DNA from 3 places in the Pseudomonas sp. GL-RE-29 genome. Region 3 is predicted to be linked to each of the others. Evidence: predicted binding sites of a transcription regulator. Region 3 holds the regulator's gene; each other region holds the start of a gene.
The links. Region 3 encodes sigma-54, which starts transcription at its own class of promoters, with help from an activator protein. Its sites were predicted from a motif close to ANTGGCATNNANNTTGCTNT; they were not measured.

Region 1 (7,240 bases), on a different contig from region 3:
ACGTCGACCAATTGCCGCATCAGCTCGGCCACGGCAATCGACGGGTGAGTGTCGTTGAGCTGGATCGCCGCGTGATCGCCCAGCGTCAGTACCGAGGTGTGCATGTTGCGATGGCGGCGCAGCAAATCCTGCAGGGACGCGGCGACGAAGAAATATTCCTGGCGCAGACGCAATTCCTGACCGGCCTCTGTGCTGTCCGCCGGGTACAGCACGCGGGAGATACTTTCGGCCCGCGCTACTTCGGCAACCGCGCCCAAGTGGTCGCCGGCGTTGAAGCGCTCGAGGTGCAAATCTTCCATCGCCCGCGCACGCCACAAACGCAGCGTGTTCACACTCGCGCCGCGCCAACCGACCACCGGCGTGTCATAGGCAATGGCCCGCACGGTTTCCGCCGGATGCCAGACTTGCTTGGACTTGCCGCTTTCATCGGTCACGGTTTCGACGCTGCCGCCGAAGCCGATCGGGTAAACCACTTCCGGCCGCTCGAATTCCCAGGGGTTGCCGAAATCCAGCCAGTGCTCGGTCTGTTCCTGCTGCCAACCGTCGACGATGGCCTGGCGGAACAAGCCGTGTTCGTAACGAATGCCGTAACCGTGTCCGGCGATGCCGAGAGTCGACATGCTTTCCATGAAGCACGCCGCCAGACGACCGAGGCCGCCGTTGCCCAACGCCGCATCGGGCTCCAGCAGGCGGATGCGTTCCAGGTCCACGCCGAGTTCGGTCAGGGCCTCGCGTGCCACATCAAGCAAGCCTAGGTTGCTCAAGCTGTCGTAGAGCAGCCGGCCGATGAGGAATTCCAGGGAGAGGTAATAAACGCGCTTCTGGCCTTTGCGATAGATCTGCCGCGTGTGGTCCATCCAGTGCTCGACCATGTGATCGCGCGCTGCCAGCGCAATGGCTTCGAACCAGTCGTGGTCGAAGGCGTGATCCGGGTCTTTGCCCACCGCGTAGGTGAGTTTGGTCAAGACGGCGTCGCGGAATGCGGCCACCTCTGCTTCGCGAACAAGTGGTTCTTGAGTCATCGATAAGACCTCGAGCGAGCTTTGAGTTGTCTGAGCCTAGACGGTCTGACAGGCGGTAGAGGCTCCGGTTCGGCAGTTTTTCCCGTTAGTGCGAATTGGGTCGGCAATCCATTGTCGTGTACTTGAATCAATGCAGGTGCCGTGCCGGATTAGCGGTGGTGTTGAGCGGTGACGAAAAAAATCTGGCGAAAGGTTGTTCAAAAATCCACCAGTCCCGGTATGATCGCGCGCCCTGATGCACACGCTGGTAACAACCGATGATGAAGCCGAACCTGATCGCCGCTGCGGAGATCGACCGCCTCGATACCTGGGCCAAGTACTCCGCCCCGATGTGCGGCTCCTGCATGTCCAGCTGCTGCACGCTGCCGGTCGAGGTCAAGATCAAGGATCTGATCCGCATCGGTGTGGTCGATGAGTTCGAGATGGGTGATCCGCCGAAGAACATCGCCAAGCGCCTGCAAAAGGAAGGCCTGGTCGAGCGCTTTAACCAGAAGTCGGGAATCTTCACTCTCCAGCGCATGAGCAACAACGATTGCCTGTACCTGGATCGTAAGAGCCGTCTGTGCACTATTTATGAAAAGCGCCCGGATACTTGCCGCAACCACCCGAAAATCGGCCCGCGGCCGGGGTATTGCGCGTACAAGCCGAAAGAAGTTGTGCGCGAACAGTATTCGCGGAGTATCGAGCGGTTCTGACCGGTTACATCCGTGGCGAGGGAGCTCGCTCCCGCTGGGTTGCGCAGCGACCCCAAAATTTTACGACTGCTGCGCAGCCGAGCGGGAGCAAGCTCCCTCGCCACAAAGGCTCGGCGTAAATCGCAGACAAACAAAAACGCCCCCGGTCTCTCGACCGGGGGCGTTTTCGTTAAGCCAGGCTAAATGTTACGCCTTGGCTTTCTTGGCAGCGCGGGTACGCTCGCTTTCGTCCAGGATCTTCTTGCGAAGACGGATGGACTTAGGAGTGACTTCACACAGCTCGTCGTCCTGGATGAATTCCAGAGCCTGTTCCAGGGTGAAGCGAACAGGTGGAACCAGAGCGATGGTTTCGTCTTTACCCGACGCACGCATGTTGTCGAGCTTCTTGCCCTTGGTAGGGTTAACGCCCAGGTCGTTGTCACGGCTGTTCAGACCAACGATCTGACCGTTGTAGATTTCCTGACCGTGCTCTACGAACAGCTTGCCACGTGCCTGCAGGGTTTCCAGGGAGTAGGTCAGCGCCTTGCCGGTTTCAACCGAAACCAGAACGCCGTTCTGACGGCCGGACATGTCGCCCGACTTCATCACGTCGTAACGGTCGAAGATCGAGGTCAGGATGCCAGCACCGTTGGTCAGGGTCAGGAACTGGTTACGGAAACCGATCAGACCACGAGCAGGGATGTTGTATTCCAGACGTACACGGCCTTTGCCATCCGGCACCATGTTGGTCAGGTCGCCTTTACGCAGGCCCATCTCTTCCATCACCTTGCCTTGGGATTCTTCCGGCAGGTCGATGGTGACGTTTTCGAACGGTTCGTGCTTCACGCCGTCAACCAGACGGATGATCACTTCCGGACGGCCTACAGCCATTTCGAAGCCTTCGCGACGCATGGTTTCGATCAGTACCGAGAGGTGCAGTTCGCCACGGCCGGAAACCTTGAACTTGTCAGCCGAGTCGCCTTCTTCAACGCGCAGTGCAACGTTGTACAGCAGCTCTTTGTCCAGACGTTCCTTGATGTTACGGGAAGTCACGAACTTGCCTTCTTTACCGCAGAATGGCGAGTCGTTTACCTGGAAGGTCATGGAAACGGTTGGCTCGTCGACGGTCAACGGCTTCATCGCTTCAACGGTGTCCGGGTGGCACAGGGTGTCGGAGATGAACAGCGAGTCCATACCGCTGATGCACACGATGTCGCCTGCAGCAGCTTCGTCAACGTCTACACGGTGCAGACCGTGGTGACCCATCAGCTTCAGGATACGACCGTTACGCTTCTTGCCGTCGGCGCCGATAGCGACAACCGGGGAGTTCGGCTTGATGCGACCACGAGCGATACGGCCAACACCGATAACACCCAGGAAGCTGTTGTAGTCCAGTGCGGAGATCTGCATCTGGAACGGACCGTCACGGTCAACAGCCGGCGCGGGTACGTTGTCGACGATCGACTGGTACAGCGGGGTCATGTCTTCAGCCATTTCGTTGTGGTCCAGACCGGCAATACCGTTCAGGGCCGAGGCGTAGACGACTTTGAAGTCCAGCTGTTCTTCGGTGGCACCCAGGTTGTCGAACAGGTCGAAGATCTGGTCCAGAACCCAGTCCGGACGCGCGCCTGGACGGTCAACCTTGTTGATGCACACGATCGGACGCAGGCCGGCTTCGAAAGCCTTCTTGGTCACGAAACGGGTTTGCGGCATAGGGCCGTCTTGAGCGTCAACCAGCAGCAGAACGGAGTCAACCATCGACATTACGCGTTCAACTTCGCCGCCGAAGTCGGCGTGGCCCGGGGTGTCCACGATGTTGATGTGGTAGCCGTTCCAGTTGATGGCGGTGTTTTTCGCCAGAATGGTAATACCGCGCTCTTTTTCCTGGTCGTTGGAGTCCATCACGCGCTCGTCGTTGAGCTCGTTGCGCTCCAGGGTGCCGGATTGACGCAGGAGTTTGTCTACCAGGGTGGTTTTACCATGGTCAACGTGAGCAATGATGGCGATGTTGCGTAGATTTTCGATCACTTGTGTATCTCGATCAGAGGATTCGGTGTGCTGACAAGTCTTGGCAGCGATTAACAGTAGCGTCCGTAAAAGCCGTTACAGCTTGACGGTGGCATCGGGGGGCCGGTGACGCAGGCCACAGGCAAACAGCCCCGGGCACTTAGCTCGGTCGATAAACGCGCACATTGGCATGCCCCTCACTGAGCAAATGGTGGGCATGCAGGCGACTCATCACGCCTTTGTCGCAATACAGCAGGTACTGGCGAGTAGGGTCCAGTTCCTTGAAACGAGCGTTCAGTGCATAAAACGGCATCGTCTGTACCTCGATACCAGCAAGCTCCAGCGGGTCATCTTCAGCGGCATCCGGGTGACGGATGTCGATGACGATCTGACCGGCCAGCGCATCGCTGACTTCTTCAATCTGTACGTCCTGGCCCAATTCATCGATCACGCGATCGATCGGTACCAGTTTGGCGTTCTCGAGCGCACGCTCAAGGACGGCCATGTCGAACTCTTTCTCTTCGTGCTCCACGCGATGGCGTTTTGCAGCGGTCTTGGGGTTCACCGAAATGACCCCGCAGTATTCCGGCATGTGCTTGGCGAAGTCGGCGGTGCCGATTTCGTTGGCCGTATCGATGATGTCCTGCTTGTGACTGGCGATCAGCGGGCGCAGCACCAGCTTCTCGGTCACGCAGTCGATCACGTTCAGGTTCGGCAATGTCTGGCTCGAAACCTGGGAGATCGCTTCACCGGTGACCAGCGCCTCGATCTGCAGCCGATCAGCAATTTTCGACGCAGCGCGCAACATCATACGCTTCAATACTACGCCCATATGACTGTTATCGACTTTGCCGAGAATTTCTCCGAGCACTTCCTCGAACGGCACACTGACAAATAGCACGCGTTGCGAGCTGCCGTACTTCTTCCAGATGAAGTGCGCGACTTCCATCACGCCCAGCTCGTGGGCCCGTCCACCCAGGTTAAAGAAGCAGAAATGGGCCATCAGGCCACGGCGCATGATCTGGTAGGCCGCGACGGTGGAATCGAACCCGCCGGACATCAACACAAGCGTCTGTTCCAGTGCTCCCAGCGGATAACCGCCGATGCCGGTGTGCTGGCTGTGGATCACGAACAACCGTTGGTCGCGAACTTCGATGCGAACTTCGATTTCAGGCTTTTTCAGATCGATCCCGGCGGCACCGCACTGTCGGCGCAACTGGCTACCGACGTATTTCTCGATGTCTATGGAGCTAAATGGGTGCTTGCCGGCGCGTTTGCAACGCACCGAAAAAATCTTCCCGGCCAGCGCATCGCCGTAATGCTGTTTGCACTTCTCGACGATGTCGTCGAAGTCGCCCAGCGGGTATTCGTCGATTTGCAGGAAGTGCGCGACGCCCGGCATGCAGCTCAGGCGCTCGCCCATCTCTTTCAGGGCCTTGGGATCGCTGACGCGGGTTTCCAGCTCGAGGTTGTCCCACACGCCGTTCACCACCACAGCCGGGTCCAGATCGCGGAGCACGGCACGGATGTTCTTGGCCAACTGACGGATGAAACGCATCCGTACCGGGCGGCTCTTGATGGTGATCTCGGGGAAGACTTTTACGATTAATTTCATGGAAACAGCGCGCGCAGGGCCTGCCGAAAAAGGGGGGCGCGGATTATAGCGGAAATTGCTCAAGGTTTAACCAGTTAATGTGCAGAAGGTTTTGCGCGCACCAAAACGGGTCACTTTCACTTTCCAGCGCCACATTAAGGAGCGCATTTTTCTGCTTTAAGAAGCTTTGCACGTCTATAAGCGTGAATTTGGGGCAAAAAACCCATGGTGGGGCACTGGCATGCAATTTGCTCCCTTGTGAGGCAGGTTGCCTTGGCAGAGTATTCGCGCCGGCATCACAAACATTTAAGGGCATCCACTACCAGCCCTAATCCACCCGGAGGACACTATGTCGAAGTCGGTTCAACTCATCAAAGATCATGACGTCAAGTGGATTGATCTGCGCTTCACAGACACCAAGGGCACTCAGCACCACGTGACCATGCCGGCTCGCGATGCGCTGGATGATGACTTCTTTGAAGTCGGCAAAATGTTCGACGGTTCCTCCATCGCTGGCTGGAAAGGCATCGAAGCCTCCGACATGATCCTGATGCCGGACGACTCCACCGCTGTCCTGGACCCGTTCACCGAAGAGCCGACCCTGATCCTGGTCTGCGACATCATCGAACCTTCGAGCATGCAAGGCTACGACCGCGACCCACGTGCGATCGCCAAGCGCGCTGAAGAACACCTGAAATCCACCGGTATCGGTGACACCGTATTCGCTGGTCCAGAGCCAGAGTTCTTCATCTTTGACCAAGTGAAGTTCAAGTCCGACATCTCCGGCTCCATGTTCAAGATCTACTCCGAACAAGGCTCCTGGATGTCCGACCAGGACATCGAAGGCGGCAACAAGGGCCACCGTCCAGGCGTCAAAGGCGGCTACTTCCCGGTTCCACCGTTCGACCACGACCACGAAATCCGTACCTCCATGTGCAACGCACTGGAAGAAATGGGCCTGACCGTCGAAGTTCACCACCACGAAGTGGCAACTGCCGGCCAGAACGAAATCGGCGTCAAGTTCAACACCCTGGTGAAGAAAGCCGACGAAACCCAAACCCTGAAGTACGTTGTACACAACGTTGCTGACGCTTACGGCCGCACCGCGACCTTCATGCCTAAGCCGCTGTACGGCGACAACGGTTCGGGTATGCACGTACACATGTCCATCTGGAAAGATGGCAAGAACACCTTCGCAGGCGAAGGCTATGCCGGCCTGTCCGATACCGCCCTTTACTTCATCGGCGGCATCATCAAGCACGGTAAAGCCCTGAACGGCTTCACCAACCCGGCGACCAACTCCTACAAGCGTCTGGTTCCAGGCTTCGAAGCTCCAGTTATGCTGGCCTACTCGGCTCGCAACCGCTCCGCTTCGATCCGTATTCCTTACGTGTCGAGCCCTAAAGCCCGCCGTATCGAAGCTCGCTTCCCGGATCCGGCTGCCAACCCGTACCTGTGCTTCGCCGCCCTGTTGATGGCTGGCCTGGACGGTATCCAGAACAAGATTCACCCTGGCGATGCTGCTGACAAAAACCTGTACGACCTGCCGCCTGAAGAGGCGAAAGAGATCCCACAAGTTTGCGGCAGCTTGAAAGAAGCCCTGGAAGAGCTGGACAAAGGTCGTGCGTTCCTGACCAAAGGCGGCGTTTTCAGCGACGATTTCATCGACGCTTACATCGCCCTGAAAAGCGAAGAAGAAATCAAGGTACGTACCTTCGTACACCCACTGGAATACGAGCTGTACTACAGCTGCTAATCCGGTAGCGCCTGCGCAAGCGGCGTGACAAGAAAGGCCTCCTTCGGGAGGCCTTTTTTTGTGCCCGTCATTTCACGGCTCCTACAGACGGATTTGTGATGTTTGGGAAAACCCGTAAATCATGCCCAAATGTTTAGCGACTTGGGTCTACCACCAACCCTGCCCTATGCTGCACCTATCGCTTTCG
Region 2 (7,240 bases), on a different contig from region 3:
CACCCACACATGTTGCGACACTCCTTCGCCAGCCACTTGCTGGAGTCCTCGCAGGATCTGCGCGCGGTGCAGGAATTGCTCGGCCACTCGGACATCAAGACCACCCAGATCTACACCCACCTGGACTTCCAGCACCTGGCCAGCGTCTACGACAGCGCTCACCCACGGGCCAAACGCATTAAAGGCGATGATTCATGACTCTCCAACTGATCACTTTCGACCTCGACGACACTCTGTGGGACACCGCCCCGGTGATTGTCAGCGCCGAAGCCGTATTGCGTGAATGGCTGACTGAACATGCACCCAACTTGGGCGCGGTGCCGGTGGAGCATTTGTGGGCCATTCGCGAACGCATCCTGAGCATCGAGCCAAACCTCAAGCACCGCATCAGCGCTTTGCGTCGCCGCGTATTGTTCCAGGCTCTGGAAGAAGCAGGCTATGCCCACGCAGTCGCTTCCGAGTTGGCCGACCAAAGTTTCGAAGTGTTTCTGCATGCACGGCATCAGCTGGAAATCTTCCCGGAGGTGCAACCGACCCTCCAGGCACTGGCCAACCATTACACCCTCGGCGTGGTCACCAACGGCAATGCCGATGTGCGACGGCTGGGATTGGCGGACTACTTCAAGTTTGCGTTGTGCGCGGAAGACATCGGCGTCGCCAAGCCAGATGCGCGCCTGTTCCATGAGGCGTTGCAACGCGGAGGTGCGACCGCCGAGACGGCGGTGCATATCGGCGATCATCCGGGCGATGACATTGCCGGGGCGCAGCAGGCGGGGTTGCGGGCGATCTGGTTCAACCCTGCGGGAAAAACCTGGGAAGCCGAGCGCCTGCCCGATGCGGAAATTCGCAGCCTGACCGAACTGCCGGCGTTGTTGGCGCTCTGGAATGCCAGCGCAACATCACCTCTGTAGGAGCCGGCTTGCTGGCGATCACGGTTCATCATTCAACAACGATGTTGCCTGACCTGGCGCCATCGCCAGCAAGCCGGCTCCTACAGGGGTTACGCAGGATTTTGTTTGAGGCATGAAAAAGCCCGCAGCGACGGCGGGCTTTTTCAGCAAGCAGGTAGCAGCCTCAGATAGGCCGGCTACCGTACTTGTTATCCGGCTTCTTGGGCGGATCGGCGACCACGTTGGCCTCCACTTCCTGCACCTTGCCACCACGCGCAAGGAACTCTTCCATGGCCTTGGCCAGGGCGTCGCGCTCCTTGTTCTTGGCTTCGACACTCGGCAGCTCATCGACCGATACCGCTGCCTTGGCTTTGCCTTTGGCAGTCGGCGCGGGCGCATCACCGCCGTCGTCGTCAGCAACGTCTTCCGCTGCTGCTTCCAGGCCTTCTTCGGCCTCGTCTTCGTCGCCTACTTCGAGGTCGTCGTTTTCCAGATCATCGTCGCTCATGTTCTACCTCATGACTTGCGAAAAGCAGATTAGTTATAGCCCAGCTTTGCCCTCTGTCGAAGGCTGCCGGAAAAAAATCAACAACCGCTGCTGACCAGCGGTTATGCCCCTTCACCGTGCACGGTGGCGAGGACTTTACGAGCACCGCCATGATCACGGTGCTCGCCCAGATAAACGCCTTGCCAGGTCCCTAACGCCAGTCGGCCCGCCGAGATCGGCAAACTGAGCTGACAGCCAAGCACGCTGGCCTTGAAGTGCGCCGGGAGGTCGTCCAGGCCTTCGTCGTTATGCTCATATCCGTCTGTTCCTTGTGGGATCAGACGATTGAAAAATCGTTCGAAGTCGCGACGTACCGCCGGATCGGCGTTCTCGTTGATGGTCAACGACGCCGAGGTATGCTGCAGCCACAAATGCAACAGACCGACCCGACACGCCTTGAGTTCAGGCAGGCCGGCGAGTAACTCGTCCGTTACCAGATGAAAGCCCCGGGGCCTCGCCCGCAGGGTAATCAGAGTCTGTTGCCACATACAGTTCTCCGCACGTTCGGGGCGCATTCTAGCGCGCTCTGGGAAAAAACAAAGGCCCTAATATTCCTTCTATCCTGTAAGCCATTGGCGGCACAAAAACACTCGTCGCAAACGTCGTAAAAGCTGTAAGAAAAAACCTTTCAGCGCTTCCTTTGATGACAAATTCCAGACAAAAAAATGCCCGGCAAGCCGGGCAAATTTTTTATGCGCGTACTTACAAGTTGTAGCCGCGTTCGTTGTGAAGCGCCAGATCGATGCCGACGGCCTCTTCTTCTTCAGTGATGCGCAGCCCCATGACGGCATCCAGCACCTTGAGAATGATGAAGGTGACGATCGCGGTGTAGATCACCGTGAAGCCCACGCCTTTGCATTGAATCCAGACTTGTGCAGCGATGTCGGTCACGGTGCCGAAGCCACCCAGGGACGGTGCAGCGAACACACCGGTCAGGATCGCGCCGAGGATACCGCCGATACCGTGTACGCCGAAGGCATCCAGGGAATCGTCATAGCCGAGTTTGCGTTTCAGGGTGGTTGCGCAGAAGAAGCACACCACACCAGCTGCAAGACCGATCACCAGAGCGCCCATCGGGCCTACGGTGCCAGCCGCCGGGGTAATCGCAACCAGGCCAGCAACCACACCCGAAGCAATACCCAATGCGCTTGGCTTACCGTGGGTGACCCACTCAGCGAACATCCAGCCCAGTGCAGCGGCAGCGGTAGCGATTTGTGTAACGAGCATCGCCATGCCGGCGGTGCCGTTGGCCGCCGCAGCGGAACCGGCGTTGAAACCGAACCAACCGACCCACAGCATCGCCGCGCCCATCAGGGTATAGCCGAGGTTGTGCGGCGCCATCGGCGTGGTCGGGAAGCCTTTACGCTTGCCCAGTACCAGGCAGGCGATCAGACCGGCCACACCGGCGTTGATGTGCACCACGGTGCCGCCGGCGAAGTCCAGCACGCCCCAGTCCCACATCAGGCCGCCGTTGCCGGACCAGACCATGTGCGCGATCGGTGCATAAACCAGGGTGAACCAGATGCCCATGAAGATCAGCATCGCGGAGAACTTCATCCGCTCGGCGAAGGCACCGACGATCAGCGCCGGGGTGATGATGGCAAAGGTCATCTGGAAGGTGATGAACACCGCCTCAGGGAACAGCGCTGCCGGGCCGGTCAGGCTGGCTGGCGTGACACCGGCGAGGAACGCCTTGCCCATGCCGCCGAAGAACGAGTTGAAGTTGACGACGCCCTGCTCCATGCCCGTGGTGTCGAACGCGATGCTGTAGCCATAAATGACCCACAGGACGCTGATCAGACCGGTAATGGCGAAGCACTGCATCATCACGGAAAGAATGTTTTTCGACCGAACCATGCCGCCGTAGAACAGCGCGAGGCCGGGAATGGTCATGAACAGCACGAGGGCTGTCGAGGTCAACATCCAGGCGGTGTCGCCGGAGTTGAGGACTGGAGCTGCCACTTCGTCTGCCGCCATGGCCAGGCTGGGCATTACGAGGGACAACAGGGCTCCTAGCCCTGCGAATTTACGCAGAGTCATATTGTTTTCTCCTGGGGCGTTGGGTTTGTGGCGGCTTAGATTGCGTCGGTATCGGTTTCGCCGGTACGGATGCGAATCGCCTGTTCCAGATTGACCACGAAAATCTTGCCGTCACCGATCTTGCCGGTGTTGGCGGCCTTGGTTATCGCCTCGATAACCCGGTCGAGATCCTTGTCGTCAATGGCGACATCAATCTTCACCTTTGGCAGGAAATCGACCACGTACTCCGCGCCGCGATACAGCTCGGTGTGACCCTTCTGCCGACCGAAGCCTTTGACTTCAGTAACGGTAATGCCCTGCACGCCGATCTCGGACAACGACTCGCGCACGTCGTCCAACTTGAACGGCTTGATGATGGCAGTGACTAGCTTCATGAAAACTCTCTCCCGAATTGGTGGACTTGCCCCAGGAAAACAAACCCGTCTCAAGTCTAAGCGCAGTGCCTGGCTTTGTAACGCATCGTCGGCCTTACTTGCCCGTCCGACGCCAGCTAACCGCTCCTTGCGAAACACTCCCCGCGTTTCGTTCGGCGCACTGCATTCGTCACAGCGACTGCATCAGTGCATGGGTCATCAGGGTCTAAGCAGAAAGCTTGCCATCTCCAGAATTTTCACTGATTTCAAGCCTTTGCCCTCTGATCGTAACCACTTCGCAACAACACCCGGCTCGTTACGCACAACAACGGTGCGACGCCGTCCGTCTGCATGCGCGAAAAGCGTGCATCCCTAGCCGGCGAATTTGACTATAGACACTGCGTGATACACTGCCCGCCATTGTTTCCAGGACATTCACCATGCTCGCGCCCAAAGACTTCCTCGATGCCCTGACCGGCACCGCCTCCCGCCTCTTCAGCGGCGACACCCCACTGCCGAAAGCAGAGATCGAAAGTCAGTTCAAAATGTTGCTGCAGAGTGGCTTCAGCAAGCTGGATCTGGTGAGCCGGGAAGAGTTTGATAGTCAGATGGTCGTACTGGCGCGGACACGGGCACGGTTGGAGGCACTTGAGGCCAAGGTCGCTGAGATGGAAGCGAAGCTAAACCCACCAGCACAAACCGAATAACTGCAGGAGCCGGCTTGCTGGCGATCGCGTTTGATCATTCAACAACGATGTTGACTGACTTGTCGCCATCGCCAGCAAGCCGGCTCCTACAGGTTAAGCACCTGCAACATCCAGTGAAGGTTTGCCTCCTCAACCGCCCCGCCAGAATCTCCCCCGCCAACTACCCTTGAAAAACCCGCAGGAAGCGGCCCCCTGTACAACTCAAGGAACGACCATGTCTCTCGCCATCGTCCACAGCCGCGCCCAGGTGGGTGTGGAAGCGCCCGCCGTAACCGTCGAAGTCCATCTGGCCAACGGCTTGCCGTCGCTGACCATGGTCGGCCTGCCCGAGGCCGCGGTGAAGGAGAGCAAGGATCGGGTGCGCAGTGCGATCATCAATTCGGGGCTGCAATTTCCGGCACGGCGGATCACGCTCAATCTGGCCCCGGCGGATTTGCCCAAGGATGGCGGGCGGTTCGATTTGGCGATTGCCTTGGGGATTCTTTCGGCCAGTGTGCAGGTGCCGGCGTTGACGCTGGATGATGTGGAGTGTCTGGGAGAACTGGCGCTGTCAGGCGCGGTGCGGGCGGTTCGTGGGGTGTTGCCAGCGGCATTGGCGGCGCGCAAGGCCGGGCGTTCGTTGATGGTGCCGCGGGTGAACGCCGAGGAGGCCTGTCTCGCGTCGGGACTGAAGGTGATTGCGGTGGATCATCTGCTGGAAGCCGTCGCCCATTTCAACGGGCACACGCCGGTTGAACCGTATGTCTCCGATGGTTTGATTCACGCGAGCAAGCCCTACCCCGATTTGAATGAAGTACAGGGGCAGCAAGCTGCCAAACGGGCGCTGTTGATTGCTGCGGCGGGTGCGCACAACTTGCTGTTCAGCGGGCCTCCAGGTACCGGCAAGACGCTTCTGGCGAGCCGCCTGCCAGGATTGCTGCCACCGCTGAGCGAAAGCGAAGCTCTGGAAGTGGCGGCAATTCAGTCAGTCAGCAGTTGCACGCCGTTGAGCCATTGGCCGCAGCGCCCCTTCAGGCAACCCCATCACTCTGCCTCCGGCCCGGCGTTGGTTGGCGGCAGCTCGAAACCGCAACCCGGCGAGATCACACTTGCTCATCATGGCGTGCTGTTCCTGGATGAGCTGCCAGAGTTTGATCGCAAGGTGCTGGAGGTTTTAAGGGAGCCACTGGAATCCGGCCATATCGTGATTTCGCGGGCGAAAGATCGCGTTCGGTTTCCGGCGCGTTTTCAGTTGGTGGCGGCGATGAATCCGTGCCCCTGTGGATATCTTGGTGAACCCACTGGGCGGTGCTCTTGCACACCTGACATGGTTCAGCGTTATCGCAACAAACTCTCAGGACCGTTGCTGGATCGGATCGACTTGCACCTGACCGTGGCGCGGGAGGCCACCGCGTTGAATCCGGCAGTGAAACCAGGAGAGGACAGCGCCAGCGCAGCAGCACTGGTCGCTGAGGCTCGCGAACGACAGCAAAAACGTCAGGGCTGCGCCAACGCTTTCCTTGATCTGCCGGGGGTTCGTCGGCACTGCAAGTTATCCACAGCCGATGAGCATTGGCTGGAAAACGCCTGTGAACGGCTAACCCTTTCGCTGCGTTCGGCGCACCGGTTGCTGAAGGTAGCGCGGACGTTGGCGGATCTGGAGCAGGTCGAAGGGATCAGCCGCGAGCATCTGGCCGAAGCATTGCAGTATCGGCCGGCGACGCAATAAGTGCCGACACCGCGTCGCTCCCATCGCGGGCAAGCCACGCTCCCACAGGTTCAGCGTGCTTCACACGATTGCAGACCAACAAACCCTGTGGGAGCGGGCTTGCCCGCGATGGCGATTTCAGCCGCGCCTCAACGGAAGCGGTCAACCTCGGAACGCAAATCCGCCGCCAGTTTCTCCAGCTCTTTAGCAGTGACCACCAGGTTGGACACCACCTCACGCTGCTCACTGTTGGCCAGGGCAATACTCTGCAAATTGCTGCTGAGCAAAGTCGCAGTGCTGCTCTGCTCCTGAGTCGCCGTGGTAATCGCAGCAAATTGCTGACCGGCCGAGCGGCTTTGTTCGTCGATCCGCGCCAGTGCCGAAGCCACGTTGGCATTGCGCGACAAGCCTTCCTGCATCAGCACATTGCCCTGCTCCATGGTGCTGATGGCGTTGCCGGTTTCCTGTTGGATGCTCTGGATCATCACGGAAATTTCGTCCGTGGCCTGACGGGTCCGCGAGGCCAGGTTGCGCACTTCATCAGCCACCACGGCAAAGCCGCGGCCCTGCTCACCGGCGCGAGCGGCTTCGATCGCAGCATTCAGCGCCAGCAGGTTGGTCTGTTCGGCAATCGAAGTGATCACACCGACGATGCCGCCGATTTCCTGGGAGCGCTGCCCCAAGGTGTTGATCACCGTCGCCGTGCTGTTCAACGCACCGGCGATTTGCTCCAGCGACGAGGACGCTTCGTCCATCGATGTACGACCGATCTGGGTTTGCTGTGCGTTTTCCTGGGCCAGACGCTGGGTGCTGCCCATGTTGTCGGCAATGTTCAGGGACGTGGCGCTGAATTCTTCCACGGCGCCAGCCATGCTGGTGATTTCGCCGGATTGCTGCTCCATGCCTTCATAGGCGCCACCGGACAAACCGGACAAGGCCTGAGCGCGGCTGTTGACCTCCATCGAGGCGTTACGGATGTGCTCGACCATGGTCGACAACGCTTGGCTCATCTGATT
Region 3 (7,240 bases):
ACCCGCACCCCGAACGGCGATATCGACGTGGTGACCTCGGTGGGCAACCTGGCTTACTTCGAGCAGTTGCAAACGGCAGGCGACACCAAGCCGGTCCAAGGCTACGGCGTCACCATCCAGTATCACGCCTCGCAAAATCGCGTCGTGCTGATCGATCGCGCCAAAGTGATCGACAAGGACAACAACGTCACCCAGGGCGAGAAAATCGTCTACGACACCGAGAAAAAGCTCGCCAGCGCCGGTCGCGCTACCGGCAGCAAGGTGACCGAGTCGCGTCCGCGCATCGACATGGTGATCCAGCCGAAAAAGAAAACCGACGAGCAAAAGGCCCAGTAATGGCAACTCTGAAAGCTCAGCATCTGGCCAAGAGCTACAAGAGCCGTCAGGTCGTGCGTGACGTCAGCCTGTCCATCGACAGCGGTCAGATCGTCGGCCTGCTTGGCCCCAACGGCGCCGGCAAGACTACTTGTTTCTACATGATCGTCGGCCTGGTACAGGCCGATCAGGGCCGCGTCCTGATCGACGACCTGGACGTCAGCCACCAGCCGATGCATGGCCGCGCAAAGGCCGGGATCGGCTATCTGCCGCAAGAAGCGTCGATCTTCCGCAAGCTTTCAGTAGCGGACAACATCATGGCAATCCTCGAGACCCGCAAGGAACTCGACAAGGCCGGTCGTCGCCAGGAGCTGGAAAGCCTGCTGCAGGAATTCCACATCAGCCACATTCGCGACAACCTTGGCATGAGCCTGTCCGGTGGTGAACGCCGCCGCGTGGAAATCGCCCGGGCGCTGGCCACCAACCCGAAATTCATCCTCCTCGATGAACCTTTCGCCGGCGTGGACCCGATTTCGGTAGGCGACATCAAGCAGATCATCTACCACCTCAAGGCCAAGGGCATTGGCGTGCTGATCACCGACCACAACGTCCGTGAAACCCTGGATATCTGCGAAACCGCCTACATCGTCAACGATGGTCAACTGATCGCCGAAGGCGACTCAGAAACCATCCTGGCCAACGACCTGGTTAAAGAAGTGTACTTGGGCCATGAGTTCCGCCTGTAAGCGCTGAGGTGTCTGGCAGGTCGCGAAAGCGCTTGTTGCGATAAAAAATCAACATTTTTTTATTGTTACAGCGCTCTAGGCAAACGCTGCAGTTTCGGGCATATAATTTGCTTATGTTTGGCGCTCCGGCGCCCTGTAGTGGATGGCGCATGTGCGCCGGCGAATAAGGTGTTAAGCCCCTGCCATGAAACCATCGCTAGTCTTGAGAATGGGCCAGCAGCTGACGATGACACCGCAGCTGCAACAGGCCATCCGCCTGCTCCAATTGTCGACCCTGGACCTGCAACAGGAAATCCAGGAGGCCCTGGAGTCCAATCCGATGCTCGAACGCCAGGAAGAAGGCGACGACTTCGACAACACCGACCCCTTGGCCGACAACGCCGAACAGAAGCCCAACAGCGACATTCAGGAACCCTCCTACCAGGAAAGCGCCCCGACGGTGGATAACCTCGAGGAAGGCGACTGGAACGAGCGCATACCCAATGAGCTGCCCGTCGATACTGCCTGGGAAGACGTCTACCAGACCAGCGCCAGCAGCCTGCCGAGCAACGATGACGACGAGTGGGATTTCACCACCCGTACATCCGCCGGGGAGAGCCTACAAAGCCACCTGCTCTGGCAACTGAACCTGGCGCCGATGTCCGACACCGATCGCCTGATCGCCGTGACGCTGATCGATTGCATCAACAATCAGGGCTACCTGGACGAGACGCTCGAGGAAATCCTCGAAGCCTTCGATCCGGAACTGGACATCGAGCTCGACGAAATCGAGGCCGTCCTGCACCGCATCCAGCAATTCGAACCGGCCGGCATCGGCGCTCGCAACCTGGGCGAATGCCTGTTGCTGCAATTGCGCCAGTTGCCCGCCAAGACCCCTTGGCTGGCTGAAGCCAAGCGCCTGGTCACCGATTACATCGACTTGCTCGGCAGTCGCGACTACAGCCAGCTGATGCGCCGCATGAAGCTTAAGGAAGATGAACTGCGCCAGGTCATCGAACTGGTCCAGAGCCTCAACCCGCGCCCTGGATCGCAAATCGAGTCCACCGAAGCCGAGTACGTCGTTCCCGACGTGATCGTGCGCAAGGACAACGAACGCTGGCTGGTGGAGCTCAACCAGGAATCGGTGCCACGTTTACGGGTCAACGCTCAGTACGCCGGGTTCGTCCGTCGTGCCGATACCAGCGCCGATAACACCTTCATGCGCAATCAGCTGCAAGAAGCCCGCTGGTTCATCAAGAGCCTGCAAAGCCGCAACGAAACCCTGATGAAAGTGGCCACCCAGATCGTCGAGCATCAGCGCGGCTTCCTGGAGTACGGCGACGAAGCGATGAAACCGTTGGTCCTGCATGACATCGCCGAAGCGGTCGGCATGCACGAGTCGACTATCTCGCGGGTGACTACGCAGAAATTCATGCATACCCCGCGGGGCATATATGAACTGAAATACTTTTTTTCCAGCCACGTCAGCACCTCCGAAGGCGGCGAATGCTCGTCCACGGCGATCCGCGCGATCATCAAAAAACTGGTTGCCGCGGAAAATCAGAAAAAGCCGTTGAGTGACAGCAAGATCGCTGGTTTACTGGAGGCACAAGGCATTCAGGTGGCTCGCCGCACCGTCGCCAAGTACCGCGAATCCCTCGGGATCGCGCCTTCGAGCGAACGCAAGCGGTTGATGTAGAGCCACGCCACAGCGTTCCAGTGGCAGATCATCTGATCTGCCGCTTTATGCACTGGCAACGAAGGAGAAGCTGTATGCAAGTCAACATCAGTGGACACCAACTGGAAGTGACCGAACCTCTTCGCACCTACATCGGCGAAAAACTCGAACGATTAGAGAGGCATTTCGACAAGATCACCAACGTGCAGGTCACGATGACGGTCGAAAAGCTGAAGCAGAAAATCGAAGCCACGCTGCATATTCCCGGGAATGAAGTGGTCGCCAACGCGGAGCATACCGACATGTACGCGGCGATCGACGCACTCACCGACAAGCTTGATAAACAACTCAAAAAGCATAAGGAAAAGACCCAGAGCCTCCTCCAGGGCGCTACCGGTCGTTAACACTCCCAACCCATGATCCGACTTGAAAGCATCCTGACCCCCGGCCGTTCCCTGGTGAACGTGCCGGGCGGCAGTAAAAAGAAAGCCCTCGAGCAAATTGCCAACCTCATCCATCGCGAAGTGCCGGATCTGGAGATGCAAGATGTCTTCGAGGCTTTGATTGCCCGTGAAAAACTCGGATCCACCGGTTTTGGTAACGGCATCGCCATTCCTCACTGCCGCCTCAAGGGCTGTGATTCACCCATCAGTGCCTTGATGCACCTGGACGCCCCAATCGATTTCGACGCCATCGACGGCGCGCCGGTTGACCTGCTGTTCGTTCTGCTGGTCCCCCAAGCCGCTACCGATGCGCACCTGGAGCTGTTGCGCCAGATCGCCAGCATGCTCGACCGCAAGGAAGTGCGCGAAAAACTGCGCAGCGCTCCGAGCAATGAAGCCTTGTATCAGGTTGTCCTGGACGAGCAAAACGGGCACTAATCATGCGCTTGATCATCGTCAGTGGCCGTTCCGGCTCGGGTAAAAGTACCGCCCTCGATGTACTCGAGGACAATGGCTACTACTGCATCGACAACCTGCCTGCCGGGTTGCTGCCGGAATTGGCCGAGCGCGCACTGATTCACACCGAGTTGTCTCAGCCACTGGTTGCCGTGTCCATCGACGCGCGTAACTTGCCGAGCCATCTGACTCGTTTTCCTGACCTGCTGGAAGAAGTCCGCAGCCGGCACATCCAGTGCGATGTCTTGTACCTGGATGCCGACGACGAAACGCTACTCAAGCGATTCTCGGAAACCCGTCGACGTCACCCATTGAGCAACGCCAACCGATCGCTCGCCGAAGCAATCAGCGTCGAGAGCACTCTGCTCGGACCGATTGCGGACCTCGCCGATCTCAAGATAAACACCACCAACCTGAACCTGTATCAGCTGCGCGATACCATCAAGCTGCGCCTGCTGAATCAGCCGGAGCCGGGAACTGCGTTCCTGGTGGAGTCTTTCGGGTTCAAGCGTGGCATGCCAGTGGATGCCGATCTGGTGTTCGACGTGCGCTGCCTGCCGAACCCATATTGGAAGCCGGAGCTTCGTGAACAGTCCGGACTCGATCAACCGGTTGCCGAGTACCTGGCGGCACAACCGGATGTCGAAGAGATGTATCAGGACATATCCACCTATCTGCTCAAATGGTTGCCCCGCTTTGCCGCCAGCAACCGCGCCTATGTCACCATTGCCATTGGCTGCACTGGCGGCCATCACCGCTCCGTTTACCTGACTGAACGCTTGGCCAAGACCCTGCAACAATCCCTGAAGAACGTCCAGGTCCGCCACCGCGACCTCAGCTAAAGGATTCACACCGCGATGCCTGCTCTGGAAATCGAAATCATCAACAAGCTGGGCCTGCACGCCCGCGCGTCCGCAAAATTCGTTGGAGTTGCCGGGCAGTTCAAGGATTGCACGATCAGGGTAGGACGCACGCCAGAGACCACAGTCGACGGTAAAAGCATCATGGCGATGATGATGCTGGCGGCCGGCAAGGGCACAAAGATTTATCTAAGCACGGAAGGCGAGCAGGAGCAGGAAGCGCTGGATGCACTGGTGGCATTGATCAACAACTACTTCGACGAAGGCGAGTAACACCCGCTTTTTTGTGGCGAGGGAGCTTGCTCCCGCTGGGCGGCGAAGCAGCCCCAAAACCTGTCGTCACAATGAATCTGACACTCCGCGCCGGCTGATATTACGGCTGCTGCGCAGTCGAGCGGGAGCAAGCTCCCTCGCCACAAGTGTTCCTTCTGCTTTTTGCGCCCAGTTCAAGCCAACGCCGTATCCATCACCATCATCAAACAAAACCCGATCAACAACCCAAGACTGGCCAACTTGTCGTGACCGTGTCGGCGCGACTCTGGAATGACTTCATGGGTTACCACCAGAAGCATTGCTCCCGCCGCCAGCGCCAATCCCAAAGGCAATAACAGTTCGGCCAGGCTCACCAGCCAGGCGCACAACAGTGCGAACACCGGCTCGACCAATCCTGACGCCGCACCGATCAGGAATGCCTTGAAGCGCGACATCCCTGCTCCCGCCAGCACCAACGCAATCACCAGCCCTTCCGGCACATCCTGCAGGGCGATGCCCATCGCCAAACTGTCTGCATCAGGCATTCCACCCCCAGCCGAAACACCGACCGCCATGCCTTCGGGAATGTTGTGGGCAATGATGGCGAATACGAACAGCCAGATCCTCGGCGGAATCACCGGATGTTCAACAGTGCCTACGAGCATTTCCGGCGAAGCCCCGGAGACCTTGCGATCAACCAGAAACAGGCCGAACGCGCCAAGCATGATGCCAAAACAGATAAGGCTGCTGGCTGCCCATGGGGTCATGCCAAGATTTTCTGCCGCCGCAATGCCCGGCACGATCAACGAAAACGCGGTCGCCGCCAGCATCACTCCGGCACCAAACCCCAACAGCGTATCGCTGAGTGCCTGGGGCATGCGCCGGATCACCAGCACCGGCACCGCCCCGAGCGCGGTGCCGAGGGCGCAGATCGCACCGCCCTGCAACGCTCGAGACAGCTTCGGCTCCAGATCCAGCCATTCCAGCCCATGCGCAACCAGCAAGCTCATGCCCGCCAGCAGTAACAGCGACCCAAATGCGTAACGAAACATTCGTCCATTTCCGATCGCCAGTGTTTCAGTGCCCATAGTCAGCCTTGGATTGTTTTTGCAGAAGACTTAAATCAGCGCGGCCTGATAGCGCGCGGCAACTTCTGGCCAATTGATCACGTTGTAGAACGCGCTGATGTATTCCGGGCGACGGTTCTGATATTGAAGGTAGTAGGCGTGCTCCCAGACATCCAGGCCGAGGATCGGCGTGTTGCCGTTCATCAACGGGCTGTCCTGGTTGCCGCAGCTCTCCACGATCAAGGTCTTTTGTGACGTGACGCTCAGCCAGGCCCAGCCGCTGCCGAAGCGCGTCAGCGCAGCTTTGGTGAATGCCTCTTTGAAGCTGTCGAGTCCGCCCAGTTGCTCATCGATGGCCGCAGCCAGTGCGCCTTCCGGTTTACCGCCACCACCTGGCGTCATGACTTCCCAGAACAACGAATGGTTGGCGTGCCCACCGCCCTGATTGATCACGGCAGCGCGCAGTTTCTCCGGAAGTTGCTGCACGGCAGCCACCAGTTTTTCCACCGGCCATTCAGCAAACTCGGTGCCTTCAACGGCGGCGTTGAGGTTGTTGATGTAGGTCTGGTGGTGTTTGGTGTAGTGAATCTCCATGGTCTGCGCATCGATATGCGGTTCCAGGGCGTCGTAGGCGTACGGCAAGGCAGGCAAGGTAAAAGCCATTTCAATGGACTCCATGATGATGAGGCGCAGCAGGGTGCGACGGTGCGGCGGCATCGATGTGCAGCAAGCGATGAGTGCGCGGGTATTCACCGTGTTCGCTGATGAAACTCAGCAATTCGACGTAGGTTTTGCTGCTCTGGCGCATCGCGGCTTCACGCAGGGCCGGTGCCAGTCGCGGATCCTGCATGGTCTGCAACAGCCGCTGATGGATAGCACACAGATACTCGGCGCTCTCCTCCGGCTGGTTCAGACGCAAATGCAGATCCGCCAGGTTGTGGTGGGAAATCACGCAGGCCGCCACCGCTTCATCGGCATCTGGCCAGCGCTCGAACAACACTTGGGCCAAGGCCAATGCCTGCAAGTAAGCCTCGCGAGCATCGACCAGTTCGCCCAGCATGAAACAGCGATTTGCTCTTTCGATCGTGCGTTTCCAGTGCTCCATGGTGAGCCTCCAAAGCGCTAGCGGTGTTTATTACACGCCGCCTGCGGTGAGTTTTTCCGGGTTGAGCAACTCTTCCAGTTGGCTGCGTGACAGCTCGGTGTGTTCCAGCGCCACGTCGATCACCGGACGGCCTTGTTGATAGGCCTTCTTGGCGATCTCGGCGGCTTTCTGATAGCCAATGATCGGGTTGAGTGCGGTCACCAGAATCGGGTTGCGGGACAGGGCTTGCTTGATGCGGTCTTCGTTGACCTTGAAACTGGCGATGGCCTTTTCACCCAGCAGACGGCTGGAATTGGCCAGCAATTCGATGCTGCTCAGCAGGTTCTGGGCGATGATCGG

Region 1: a site for sigma-54 is predicted at 5,533-5,552, ahead of glnA (glutamate--ammonia ligase). Genes of this name have one in related genera too.
Region 2: a site for sigma-54 is predicted at 4,058-4,077, ahead of glnK (P-II family nitrogen regulator). Genes of this name have one in related genera too.

Annotation. Positions count from the first base shown of each region.
Region 1 covers NZ_JAGYGD010000002.1:182,810-190,049, forward strand. The annotation lists gene KGB21_RS02575 (glycogen/starch/alpha-glucan phosphorylase) at 1-1,022, opposite strand, end outside; gene KGB21_RS02580 (YkgJ family cysteine cluster protein) at 1,280-1,717, shown strand; gene typA (translational GTPase TypA) at 1,904-3,724, opposite strand; gene thiI (tRNA uracil 4-sulfurtransferase ThiI) at 3,864-5,318, opposite strand; gene glnA (glutamate--ammonia ligase) at 5,647-7,053, shown strand.
Region 2 covers NZ_JAGYGD010000008.1:91,809-99,048, forward strand. The annotation lists gene xerC (tyrosine recombinase XerC) at 1-198, shown strand, start outside; gene KGB21_RS09325 (HAD family hydrolase) at 195-911, shown strand; gene sutA (transcriptional regulator SutA) at 1,075-1,398, opposite strand; gene KGB21_RS09335 (secondary thiamine-phosphate synthase enzyme YjbQ) at 1,500-1,925, opposite strand; gene KGB21_RS09340 (ammonium transporter) at 2,140-3,477, opposite strand; gene glnK (P-II family nitrogen regulator) at 3,513-3,851, opposite strand; gene KGB21_RS09350 (accessory factor UbiK family protein) at 4,271-4,537, shown strand; gene KGB21_RS09355 (YifB family Mg chelatase-like AAA ATPase) at 4,752-6,245, shown strand; gene KGB21_RS09360 (methyl-accepting chemotaxis protein) at 6,374-7,240, opposite strand, start outside.
Region 3 covers NZ_JAGYGD010000012.1:141,437-148,676, forward strand. The annotation lists gene lptA (lipopolysaccharide transport periplasmic protein LptA) at 1-336, shown strand, start outside; gene lptB (LPS export ABC transporter ATP-binding protein) at 336-1,061, shown strand; gene KGB21_RS12635 (RNA polymerase factor sigma-54) at 1,246-2,739, shown strand; gene hpf (ribosome hibernation-promoting factor, HPF/YfiA family) at 2,814-3,122, shown strand; gene ptsN (PTS IIA-like nitrogen regulatory protein PtsN) at 3,135-3,599, shown strand; gene rapZ (RNase adapter RapZ) at 3,602-4,459, shown strand; gene KGB21_RS12655 (HPr family phosphocarrier protein) at 4,475-4,750, shown strand; gene KGB21_RS12660 (ZIP family metal transporter) at 4,924-5,817, opposite strand; gene KGB21_RS12665 (superoxide dismutase) at 5,848-6,459, opposite strand; gene KGB21_RS12670 (hypothetical protein) at 6,461-6,901, opposite strand; gene KGB21_RS12675 (class II fumarate hydratase) at 6,932-7,240, opposite strand, start outside.